DNA from 3 places in the Pseudomonas sp. H1_D05 genome. Region 1 is predicted to be linked to each of the others. Evidence: predicted binding sites of a transcription regulator. Region 1 holds the regulator's gene; each other region holds the start of a gene.
What was found. Region 1 encodes sigma-54, which starts transcription at its own class of promoters, with help from an activator protein. Its sites were predicted from a motif close to ANTGGCATNNANNTTGCTNT; they were not measured.
Positions count from the first base shown of each region.

Region 2: a site for sigma-54 is predicted at 2,155-2,174, ahead of AB4O11_RS03980 (pilin). Genes of this name have one in related genera too.
Region 3: a site for sigma-54 is predicted at 1,569-1,588, ahead of flgB (flagellar basal body rod protein FlgB). Genes of this name have one in related genera too.

Region 1 is NZ_CP162825.1:2,891,191-2,895,351, reverse strand. Features, by position in the region: gene lptA (lipopolysaccharide transport periplasmic protein LptA) at 1-493, shown strand, start outside; gene lptB (LPS export ABC transporter ATP-binding protein) at 493-1,218, shown strand; gene AB4O11_RS12900 (RNA polymerase factor sigma-54) at 1,406-2,899, shown strand; gene hpf (ribosome hibernation-promoting factor, HPF/YfiA family) at 2,973-3,281, shown strand; gene ptsN (PTS IIA-like nitrogen regulatory protein PtsN) at 3,293-3,757, shown strand; gene rapZ (RNase adapter RapZ) at 3,760-4,161, shown strand, end outside.
Region 2 is NZ_CP162825.1:882,035-886,195, reverse strand. Features, by position in the region: gene AB4O11_RS03990 (type II secretion system F family protein) at 1-291, opposite strand, end outside; gene pilB (type IV-A pilus assembly ATPase PilB) at 294-1,994, opposite strand; gene AB4O11_RS03980 (pilin) at 2,221-2,652, shown strand; gene AB4O11_RS03975 (BON domain-containing protein) at 2,948-3,304, shown strand; gene AB4O11_RS03970 (DUF2845 domain-containing protein) at 3,590-3,886, opposite strand; gene AB4O11_RS03965 (DUF748 domain-containing protein) at 3,886-4,161, opposite strand, start outside.
Region 3 is NZ_CP162825.1:195,876-200,036, forward strand. Features, by position in the region: gene flgD (flagellar hook assembly protein FlgD) at 1-658, opposite strand, end outside; gene flgC (flagellar basal body rod protein FlgC) at 674-1,117, opposite strand; gene flgB (flagellar basal body rod protein FlgB) at 1,121-1,528, opposite strand; gene cheR (protein-glutamate O-methyltransferase CheR) at 1,901-2,728, opposite strand; gene AB4O11_RS00960 (chemotaxis protein CheV) at 2,775-3,707, opposite strand; gene flgA (flagellar basal body P-ring formation chaperone FlgA) at 3,790-4,161, shown strand, end outside.

The DNA.
Region 1 (4,161 bases):
AAGCGTGAGCGCCTGGGCTCTGCCGAACGATCAGCAGCAACCTATCCGCATTCAGGCCGACGACGCCCAACTGGACGACAAGAACGGCATCGCCACCTATAAAGGTGATGTGATCATCACCCAAGGTTCGATGATCGTTAAAGGCAACACCGTCACCATGACTCGCGCGCCGAATGGAGATATCGACGTGGTGACCTCCGTGGGCAACCTGGCTTATTTCGAGCAGTTGCAAACCCAGGGGGACACCAAACCGGTTCAAGGCTACGGCGTGACGATTCAATACCATGCCCAGCAAAACCGCGTCGTGCTGATCGACAAGGCCAAGGTCGTCGACAAAGACGGCAACGTCACTCAGGGCGAGAAAATCGTCTACGACACCGTGAAGAAACTGGCCAGCGCTGGTCGCGCTACCGGCAGCAAGGTCACCGAAACGCGTCCGCGCATCGACATGGTGATCCAGCCGAAGAAGAAAACCGACGAGAAAACCCAGTAATGGCAACTCTGAAAGCTCAGCACCTGGCCAAGGCCTATAAAAGCCGCCAGGTCGTGCGTGACGTCAGCCTGTCGATCGACAGCGGCCAGATCGTCGGCCTGCTCGGCCCGAACGGTGCCGGCAAGACCACGTGCTTCTACATGATCGTCGGCCTGGTACAGGCCGATCAGGGTCGCGTGCTGATCGACGATCTGGACGTCAGCCACCAGCCGATGCACGGTCGCGCCAAGGCCGGTATCGGCTATCTGCCGCAAGAAGCGTCGATCTTCCGAAAACTGTCGGTGGCCGACAACATCATGGCCATCCTCGAGACCCGTCAGGAGCTCGACAAGGCCGGCCGTCGCAAGGAGCTGGAAAGCCTGCTGCAGGAATTCCACATCAGCCACATCCGCGACAACCTTGGCATGAGCCTGTCCGGTGGTGAACGTCGCCGGGTGGAAATCGCTCGCGCGCTGGCAACGGCACCGAAATTCATCCTGCTCGACGAACCGTTCGCCGGTGTCGATCCGATCTCGGTCGGCGACATCAAGCAGATCATCCACCACCTCAAGGCCAAGGGCATCGGTGTATTGATCACCGACCACAACGTCCGTGAGACGCTGGACATCTGCGAAACCGCTTACATCGTCAACGATGGTCAACTGATCGCCGAAGGCGATGCAGAAACCATCCTGGCCAACGATCTGGTCAAGGAAGTGTATCTGGGCCACGAGTTCCGCTTGTAAGCGTAACAGTGCCCGGTGCGCCGCCCGGGCGCTGTATCGATTCAAGCAGGAATTAATACGCTTTAATTGTTACAGCGCTCTAGGCAAACACTTCAGTTTCAGGCATATAATTTGCTTAAGTTTGGCGCCCCGGCGCCCTGTAGTGGATGGCGCATAGCGCCGGCGAATAAGGTGTTAAGCCCCTGCCATGAAACCATCGCTAGTCTTGAGAATGGGCCAGCAGCTGACGATGACACCGCAGCTGCAACAGGCCATCCGCCTGCTCCAATTGTCGACCCTGGATCTGCAACAGGAAATCCAGGAGGCTCTGGAATCCAATCCGATGCTCGAACGCCAGGAAGAAGGCGAAGACTTCGACAATTCCGACCCTATGGCCGACAACGCCGAACAGAAGCCCAACACCGAGATCCAGGAACCCTCGTATCAGGAAACCGCGCCGACGGTGGACAACCTGGAGGAAGGTGACTGGAGCGAGCGTATCCCCAACGAACTGCCGGTCGATACCGCCTGGGAAGACGTCTATCAGACCAGCGCCAGCAGCCTGCCCAGCAGCGATGACGACGAATGGGACTTCACCACCCGCACGTCCGCCGGCGAGAGCCTGCAAAGCCACCTGCTGTGGCAACTGAACCTGGCACCGATGTCCGACACCGATCGCCTGATCGCCGTCACCCTGATCGATTGCATCAACAATCAGGGCTACCTGGACGAAACCCTCGAAGAAATCCTCGAGGCGTTCGATCCGGAACTCGACATCGAACTCGATGAAATCGAAGCCGTCCTGCACCGCATTCAGCAATTCGAACCTGCTGGTATCGGCGCGCGCAACCTTAGTGAATGCCTGCTGCTGCAATTGCGTCAGCTACCCGCCAAGACGCCTTGGCTGGCTGAAGCGAAACGTTTGGTCAGCGATTACATCGACCTGCTCGGCAGCCGCGATTACAGCCAGTTGATGCGCCGCATGAAGCTCAAGGAAGACGAGCTGCGCCAGGTCATCGAACTGGTGCAAAGCCTCAATCCGCGCCCTGGCTCGCAAATCGAATCCACTGAAGCCGAATACGTTGTCCCTGACGTCATCGTGCGCAAGGACAACGAGCGCTGGCTGGTCGAGCTGAATCAGGAATCGGTGCCGCGTCTGCGCGTCAACGCCCAGTACGCCGGTTTCGTCCGCCGTGCCGACACCAGCGCCGACAACACCTTCATGCGCAATCAGTTGCAGGAAGCCCGCTGGTTCATCAAGAGCCTGCAGAGCCGCAACGAAACCCTGATGAAAGTAGCCACCCAGATCGTCGAGCATCAGCGCGGTTTTCTGGAGTACGGCGACGAGGCCATGAAACCGTTGGTTCTGCACGACATCGCTGAAGCGGTCGGCATGCACGAATCGACCATTTCCCGGGTGACCACACAGAAATTCATGCATACCCCGCGCGGTATTTATGAACTGAAATACTTTTTCTCCAGCCACGTCAGCACCTCCGAAGGCGGCGAATGCTCGTCCACGGCGATCCGCGCGATCATCAAAAAACTGGTTGCCGCGGAAAATCAGAAAAAGCCGTTGAGTGACAGCAAGATCGCTGGTTTACTGGAGGCACAAGGCATTCAGGTGGCTCGCCGCACCGTCGCCAAGTACCGCGAATCCCTCGGGATCGCGCCTTCGAGCGAACGCAAGCGGTTGATGTAAGCCACGTTACAGCGTTCCAGTGGCAGGCTATCCAGCCTGCCGCTTTATGCACTGGCAACGAAGGAGAAGCTGTATGCAAGTCAACATCAGTGGACACCAACTGGAAGTGACCCAACCTCTGCGTTCCTACATCGAGGAAAAACTCCAACGACTGGAGCGCCATTTCGACAAGATCACCAACGTGCAAGTCACGATGTGCGTCGAAAAGCTGAAGCAGAAAATCGAAGCCACCTTGCATATTCCCGGCGGAGAAGTGGTTGCCAATGCCGAGCATGACGACATGTATGCCGCCATTGACCTGCTGACCGACAAGCTGGATCGCCAACTCAAAAAGCATAAGGAAAAGACCCAAAGCCTCCTCCAGGGCGCGACCGGTCGATAACCCCCCATTCCATGATCCGACTTGAAAGTATCCTGACCCCCGGCCGTTCCCTCGTGAACGTGCCGGGCGGCAGTAAAAAGAAAGCCCTCGAACAAATTGCCAACCTGATCGCCCGCGAAGTGGCGGATCTGGAGATGCAAGATGTCTACGAGGCACTGATTGCCCGTGAAAAACTCGGTTCCACCGGTTTTGGTAACGGCATCGCCATTCCCCATTGCCGCCTCAAGGGTTGCACAGCACCGATCAGTGCGCTGATGCACCTTGATGCTCCGATTGATTTCGACGCCATTGACGGCGCACCGGTTGACCTGCTGTTTGTTTTGCTGGTCCCGGAGGCTGCCACCGATGCGCACCTGGAGCTGCTGCGCCAGATCGCCAGCATGCTCGATCGCAAGGAAGTGCGTGAAAAACTGCGCAGCGCTCCAAGCAATGAAGCGTTGTATCAGGTTGTCCTGGACGAGCAGAACGGGCACTAATCATGCGCTTGATCATCGTCAGTGGCCGTTCCGGCTCGGGTAAAAGTACGGCTCTGGATGTCCTTGAGGACAACGGCTATTACTGCATCGACAACCTGCCCGCAGGCTTGCTGCCGGAACTGGCCGAACGCGCGCTGATTCACACGGAACTGGCGCAGCCGCTGGTAGCCGTGTCCATCGATGCGCGCAACCTGCCGAGCCACCTGACACGCTTTCCCGAACTGCTTGAAGATGTCCGGGCCAAACACATCCAGTGCGACGTCCTGTATCTGGACGCCGACGAAGAAACCCTGCTCAAGCGTTTCTCCGAAACCCGCCGTCGTCACCCGCTGAGCAACGCCAACCGCTCACTGGCCGAGGCGATCCAGGATGAAACCGCCCTGCTCGGCCCGATTGCCGACCTC
Region 2 (4,161 bases), 2.0 Mb from region 1:
ATCAAAGCCTTCGCCAATAATGTCGAACGACTGCAACAGCGGTACGCCGGCTTTCATCATGGTCGCCATCTGCCGGGTGAACAGGGCAATGTCCCGGGCCTTGATGCGTTTGCCAAAGCTCAGCAATGACGCGGATTTCTTGCGCACCTTGCCGGGATTGATCCCCTGTTTACGCAATTGTGCCTTGATCAGCGCCGGGTTCTGGCCGCTCAGTTCACCGGTGACTTTGCTGCCTTTTCTGTCTGTGCCTTCCCAGGCATAAATACTGATTTTTGCTGCCTTGACCGCCATGTTCAGTCCTTGGTGACCCGGTTGATTTCTTCAAGGCTGGTGATGCCTTGCATGGCCTTGTGCAGCCCGGAGGTGCGCAGGTCGTCGAAGCCGTCGCGGCGCATCTGCAGGTCGATTTCCAGCGAGTTACCTTCGGCCATGATCAAGCGTTGCAGCTCCGGTGTGTTTTTCACCACTTCATAAATCCCCACGCGTCCTTTGTAACCGCCGTTGCAGTGATCGCAACCGACCGGCTCGTAGATCGTGAAATGGCCGATGCGTTCCTCGGGGAAGCCTTCCTTGAGCAAGGTTTCGCGCGGGATCTCGATGGCTTTCTTGCAGTGGCTGCACAGTTTGCGCGCCAGGCGCTGGGCGATGATCAGGCTGACCGAGGTGGCGATGTTGAAACCGGGAATGCCCATGTTGTGCAGGCGCGTCAGGGTTTCCGCAGCGCTGTTGGTGTGCAGGGTCGAGAGCACCAGGTGACCGGTCTGCGCGGCTTTGATGGCGATCTCGGCGGTTTCCAGGTCGCGGATTTCACCGACCATGATCACGTCCGGGTCCTGACGCAGAAACGAGCGCAATGCCTGGGCAAAGTCGAGCCCTTGCTTGGGATTGACGTTGACCTGGTTGATGCCTTCCATGTTGATTTCCACCGGGTCTTCGGCGGTGGAGATATTGATGTCGACGGTGTTGAGAATATTCAGGCCGGTGTACAGCGAAACGGTTTTACCCGAACCGGTGGGCCCGGTGACCAGGATCATGCCCTGTGGCTGCTTGAGTGCGGCCATGTACAGATCCTTTTGCTCGGGCTCATAGCCGAGGGCGTCGATACCGATCTGCGCGCTGGACGGGTCGAGAATCCGGATCACCACTTTTTCGCCCCACAGGGTCGGCAGCGTGTTGACCCGGAAATCGATCGACTTGCTTTTCGACAGGCGCATCTTGATCCGCCCGTCCTGAGGTTTGCGCCGTTCCGAAATATCCAGGCTGGCCATGACTTTCAGGCGTGCGGCGATGCGCCCGGCCAGTTGAATCGGCGGTTTGGCAACCTCGCGCAGGATGCCGTCGGTGCGCACCCGCACCCGGTAGTTTTTTTCGTAAGGCTCGAAGTGCAAGTCGGAAGAACCGCTTTTGATCGCGTCGAGCAGCATCTTGTGCACGAAGCGCACCACCGGCGCATCGTCGGCGTCGAGGCCGCCGATGGCGTCCTGCTTGCTGTCGTCGACGGATTCGACATCGACCCCGTCGAGATCGACATCGGCCATGTCCTCGAGACCGCTGGTGTGGGTGTCGAAGAATTTTTCGATGGCATCGGTAAGTTTGTCGTCCTCGACCAGAATGGCTTCGGTGCTCAGCCCGGTGCTGAATTGAATGTCGTTGATCGCTTGATGATTGCTCGGGTCGGAAATGCCCACGAACAGCTTGTTGCCACGCCGCCACAAGGGCAGGGCGTGATGCTGACGCACGAGTTTTTCGCTGACCAGGCCTTTGGGCTGGGTTTCCTTGTCCAGGCAATTGAGATCAAGCAAGGCCATGCCGAAATGCTCACTGGCAATCTCGGCCACCTGCCAGCTCTTGACCAGTTTGTTCTGCACCAGATAGCTGACCAGCGACAGGCGATTGCGCTGGGCCTGTTGCCAGGCTTGCTGGGCGCCTTTTTCCGTGAGCAGTTCGGCCTGGACCAATTGCTTGGCCAGACCGCTCAGAGCGATGTCATTCATGGGGATTCCGCACGCTTGCCGTTCATGACTTATAGCCTAGTCAAGTGACAGCGCCAAACACGGCGGGTGCAGGTGACAAAAAGTGTCAGATAGTGCGGTTACAGGTTGTAGGAATTGGCGTTGCAAGCGCTTCGCGCCTAATGAACGGGGCTTTGCAGGCATTGGCATGGCCTATGCTCCGTGCCTTGCAGATCATGAGAATTCGACTCATGCATGGAGCGTGTCTATGAAAAAACAACAAGGTTTTACTCTGATCGAGCTGCTGATCGTGGTGGCGATCATCGGGATTCTGGCGACCATCGCGTTGCCGCAGTATTCCAAGTATCAGGCGCGGTCGAAGGTGACGGCGGGGCTGGCGGAAATCAGCGCGCTGAAGGTGCCGTTTGAAGACACCATCAATCAAGGCACTGATCCGACTCTGACCCTAGTCGCGGGCAGTGCCACCGCTGCGACTTCCAACTGCACACTGGCCGCTTCCGGCACGGCATCCACCGGTGCCGGGACCATCACTTGCACATTGCTCAATGCTCCGGGTCCGGTGCTGAGCAAAACCATCACCCTGACACGTTCCTCAGGGACCGGCGCAGGTGTGTGGACTTGTGGTACCACCGTTGCTCCGGACTATTCGCCTAAAGGCTGCACTGCCACCGGTACATAAGCTGACGTGTGCTGGCCAGAATGCTCCGCTCTGCGGGGCATTTTTATTGTCTGGCACTTTACAAAAGCTTCAATAATTTCAGCGCCTTAGGAACTTTCCAAAAAACCGCAACTTGCATGTGAATATTCATCGAGTCATGCATTTTGCATGAATCCGGAATTTTCATATATCTGTAACCTATTGATTTATATACCTTTTGTGTCTTTCAAAAAGTTGGCACAACGTTCGCAACTACCTTGGTAACCCTGCTGACAAGACAACCAGCAGACTTTCCAGAAAAACAGGAGTTACTCGTATGAAGAAGTTCGCTATCACTGCCGCTGCTGCTACCGCGCTGACCCTGACCATGGCTTCCGGTGCATTCGCACAATCCACCCAGGCTACTCAGGCTCCAATGACTCTGGCCGCCGGTGAAGTCACCAAGGCGAAAGAAGCTACTTCCGACACCTGGATCACCACCAAAGTCAAAAGCGATCTGGTCACCGAAAAAGGCATTCCGGGCACCGACATCAAAGTAGAAACCAACAAAGGCGTGGTTTCCCTGTCCTCCACTGTTGCAGTGACCGAGGCTCAGAAAACCACCGCAGTGAACATCACCAAGAAAATCAAAGGCGTTAAAGCGGTCTCCGCTGACGGCCTGAAAGCCGAGTAAGGCATGACTTCTCGCCTGGACCGGGAGAAGGCGCGACAGACGGGCCGAGCCATACGTCTGCCGCAACTTTAGAGTTCATGCGAACGGTCACACGGATGTGACCATTACGGGCCCCGGCACTTGTGTCGGGGCCTGTTCTATTTCAGGGACGAAAGAGTCGAAGGGCACCGCAAAACAACTGTGGGAGCGAGCTTGCTCGCGAAAGCGGTATGCCAGTCACAATGGATTTGACTGACCAGACGCCTTCGCGAGCAAGCTCGCTCCCACATGGGTAAGTGATTTGGATCAGTTACCGCGTTTGCTGTTGATCTGCCGCAGGCGATTGCCTTCGAAGCGCAGGTATTGATACATGCCGTTGCTCGGGCCGTAAGTCCACTCCTCGACCTGAAACTCCTCGCGGCGATTGGCGCTGCGCTTGTAGCCCAACACATTACGGCTGACCGGCTCACCGCATTTCTGCAGGACTTCGCTGGAACGGTCGCCCAGGCTGATCAGTTGACTGCCGCAGCGCAGGGTATCGGACGCCGAGGCGTGGCTGGCCGCGAAGGTCATTGCGATCAAGGCCAGCCACTGCAGTTTCATCATTCGGCATCCAGGTGCATTTGCGTCACCACGCGGCCATCGCTCTCGGCTTCACCGAGACTGGCGTCGATGAAGTACACGCGGTCGTCTGCCAACTGGCCTTTATCGACCAGATAATCCTTGATGCTGCTGGCACGGTCCTGACCCAACTGACGCAACAACACCTCGCTGCCACTCCAGAACTTGATCACGCCTTCGCGCATCTTCGCCGTGCGTTCTTCCTTGCCCAGATCCTTCCATTGCGCCGGTGGCTGGGTTTTCAGGCGGGTGCGGTA
Region 3 (4,161 bases), 2.7 Mb from region 1:
CGCCGCCGGTCTGGCTGATCGTCACGCTGGTGACGGTGGCCGGCAGGTAGGTCGCCATATCGGTCGAGGTGCCATTGATCGATGCGTTGGCCTTGACGGTATAGGTACCGGTCTTGACCACGTTGCCGTCCTTGTCCTTGCCGTCCCAGGTGAAGCTCGCGCTGCCTGCGGCGCGGCTGCCCAGATCGATGGTGCGAACCACCGTGCCGCTGCTGTCGGTGATGCTGACGGTGCCGCCGGCAATCGACGACGGAACGCTGACCGAGCCGGTCATGCCTTTGCTCGGATCGTCGAGCTGAACCGAGTTGGTCTGCACGATCACATTGCGGCCCACCAGCGACGAAGCCTGCAACGCCTGCGAGGAGTTGTAGTTGCCAGCCAGCGAGCTGACAGTGCTGTTGAGGGTGGTGATCCCCTCAAGACTGCTGAACTGTGCCAACTGCGCAACGAAGGCACTGTTGTCCTGCGGATCAAGCGGGTTCTGGTTTTTCAGCTGGGTGACCAGCAATTGCAGGAACGCATCCTTGCCCAGTGCCTGGCCGCCGGTGGCGCTGTTGGTCGCCGAAGCAATGCCACCGGTGGTCGAACTGGTCTTTTTCGACGAGTTCGCCAGGATGTCATTCATGCTCAGGCTGCTAGTGGTATCGGAAACACTCATGGCAGTCGCCCCTTATTACTGACCGAGGGTCAGTACCTTCTGCATCATGGTTTTGGCGGTGTTCATCATTTCGGCGTTGGTCTGGAACGAGCGGCTCGCGGAAATCATGTCAGCCATTTCTTCCACCACGTTGACGTTCGGGTAGTAGACGTAGCCTTTGGCGTCGGCCGCCGGATGGTTCGGCTCGTAACGCGCTTCGAGGTTGCTCTGGTCTTCGACCACACCGAGCACCTGTACGCCCTGACCGGCCGCGTCCTGGCTCTGGAACAGCGAGTTGCTGCCGCTGCTCTGGCCGCCCTGGAACATGGTGGCGAATACCGGGTGACGGGCGCGATAGGTCTGGTCGATGCTCGACGAGACGGTTTCGGCGTTGGCGATGTTCGACGCCACGGTGTTCAGACGCGTGGTTTGTGCGCTCATGCCGCTGCCGGCAATGTTGAAAACGCTGGACAGGGACATGGATTACTCTCCGCGCAGGGCTGACACCAGCCCTTTGAATTTGCTGTTGAGCAGGGTGAAGCTGGCCTGGAAGCCGACGGCGTTTTCCGCGTAGTTCGACTGTTCCAGTTGAGCGTCCACGGTGTTCTGGTCGATCGACGGTTGCATCGGCGTGCGATACATCAGCGATTCGTCGCCATTGCCCAGGCCTTCAGCTTCGATGTGACGGCTGTTGGTCATGTTCAGGGCGATGGTGCCGTTCGCATTTTTCTGGGTCTGTGCTTCAAGCACTTTGGAGAAATCCAGATCCCGAGCCTTGTAGTTCGGGGTGTCGGCGTTGGCGATGTTGTTGGCCAGCACTTCGGCACGCTGGGCGCGGAAGCCCAATGCCTTTTCGTGAATGCCGAGCGCTTTATCGAAGCTGATGCTCATGTCGGGAACCTTCAGGTGACCGGTTTTTCGTAACTGAGCTTTAGCAAGCGCCGTGCCAAACCACAAAAGCCGCATAAACCGGGGCTTTGCAGAGAGTCGGCAAAGCGGCAATGCCAGAAAAGCGGCAACCGGTTTCCGCCGGATGCCGCTTTTCTGCCGCTTGCCGTCCATCTCATACACACCACGATCCCCTGTAGGAGTGAGCCTGCTCGCGATAGCGGTGTGTCAGGTACCGATGCTGCTGAATGTGCTACCGCTATCGCGAGCAGGCTCACTCCTACAGGGGGTTTATGGTGTCAGGGAGAATTTCTTTGGGCATAAAAAACGGCAGGTCTTTTTGGGACCTGCCGTTTTTTGGTGTTGCCGATACGGTTATTTCGCCTGGTAAATAATCCCCGGGCTGCACTGCACCATCTGGTAATGGTCCGGCAAACCGTTCAGCGCTTCGGAAGCGCCAAGGAACAGATAACCGCCCGGCTTCAACGTGCTGTGAATGCGCAACAGGATGTCTTTCTTCACTTCGGCAGAGAAGTAGATCAACACGTTGCGGCAGAACACGATGTCGAACTTGCCCAGCGCGGCATAGCTGTCGAGCAGGTTGAACGAACGGAACTCTACCCGGTTCTTGATCGGCGCCTTGATCACCCAGCGGCCCGGCCCTTTCGGGTCGAAGTAACGCTGCAGGCGTTCCGGCGACAAACCGCGACCGATCGCCAGACTGTCGTATTCGCCGGTCTTGCAGTTGGTCAGCATAAGACCGGACAAATCAGTGGCGACAATCTGCACGCCCATCTTCAACTGGCCGAGGTTGGTTCGCTCGAACTCGTCGATCGACATCGACAGCGAGTACGGTTCCTGGCCCGACGAGCAGGCGGCCGACCAGATCCGCAGACGCTGATTGGGGCTGGCCTTGATCGCTTCAGGCAGCACCTTGTTCTTCAAGACTTCAAACGGATAGGTGTCACGAAACCACAGGGTTTCGTTGGTCGTCATGGCATCGACCACCTGCTCGCGCAAACCGCTGCGCGGCTGGGTCTGGATGCGCTGAACCAGCTCACCCAGGGATTTGATGCCTTGCTGCTCCATCAGTTTGTTGAGACGGCTCGAGACCAGGTACTGCTTGTTTTCACCGAGCAGAATGCCACAGGCTTTTTCCAGGAAGACCCGGAACTGTTCGAAATCCAAATTACCCGTAGACAATGATGCCGCCTCTTAAATCGTGTTGACCGCCAGGAGCAAAACGCCCCTAGCTGATATCTGCTGCTTTGATCCGGTCGACTACCCGGGATGCCAGGTCATCAGGACGGAACTTGGCCAAAAAGTCATCGGCACCGACTTTCTTGACCATCGCCTGATTGAATACCCCCGACAACGAAGTATGCAGGATGATATGAAGCTTTTGCATGCGTGCGTCGCCGCGGATTTCCGCCGTCAGGGTGTACCCGTCCATCTCCGGCATCTCGATGTCGGAAATCATCATCAGGAACTCTTCTTCCGGCTTCTTGCCCTCATCGACCAGCTTGCGCAGGTAATCCAGCGCCTGTTTGCCGTCGTTCAGCGCCACCACTTCGACCCCGATTGTCTGCAGACAACGCGTGACCTGCTTGCGCGCCACCGACGAGTCATCGACCGTCAAGACACGCAATGACAGTGCCTTGGTCTGGGTCTCGACATCGACCACGCCCACCGAAATCGCTTCCGGTGTCGGCGCAACTTCCGCCAGCACTTTCTCGACGTCGATGATTTCGACTAACTGATTGTCCACCCGAGTCACAGCGGTCAGGTAGTGATCGCGACCCGTGCCCTTGGGCGGTGGATGAATCTCTTCCCAGTTCATGTTGACGATGCGCTCCACCGAGCGGACCAGGAAACCCTGGGTCTTGGTGTTGTACTCCGTGATGATCACGAACGGATTGTTCTTGTCCTTCAACGCTCCGGAACCGGTGGCCATTGCCAGATCAAGGATCGGAATGGTCGCCCCCCGGATATTTGCCACCCCGCACACGACAGGACTGGACTTGGGCATCAACGTCAGCGACGGGCACTGCAACACTTCCCGCACCTTGAACACGTTGATTCCGTAGAGCTGCTGACCGTCGAGACGGAACAACAACAGCTCCAGGCGATTCTGCCCCACCAGTTGCGTGCGCTGGTTCACCGAATCCATTACACCAGCCATGCCCAGACTCCTACACCAACGCCAAGTGTTGTTGCGACGCACATTCATTGCTAAACGGCACGGCGCTTGCTTTTTAACTCGTATGAACGCTCAAACGACATTTTTCCGACACCTGACCTCCCGCGCTCGCAAAAGCCTTTGCGCGATGTCCGCCGTCTGCTGCTTTTTCGCTGGCAGCCCTGCCATTGCTGATGCGGTTACCTTGCCTGACATGCTTATCGGCGTCACTCAGGGCTTTCTTGAGTTCACCGTAGAAGACTATCTGGCCACCAGTCAAACGGAAGGCCGCTACGAGATCGAAGTAAACCAGCTCGACCCCCGTATGCGCATGCCTATGTGCGACAAGGAATTGACAGCGACTTTGGAGAGTCCGGCACGTCCGCTGGGCCGGGTTACCGTGAAGGTCCGTTGTGAGGGCGCCTCGCCCTGGACTGTGTTCGTGCCCGCTCAAGTC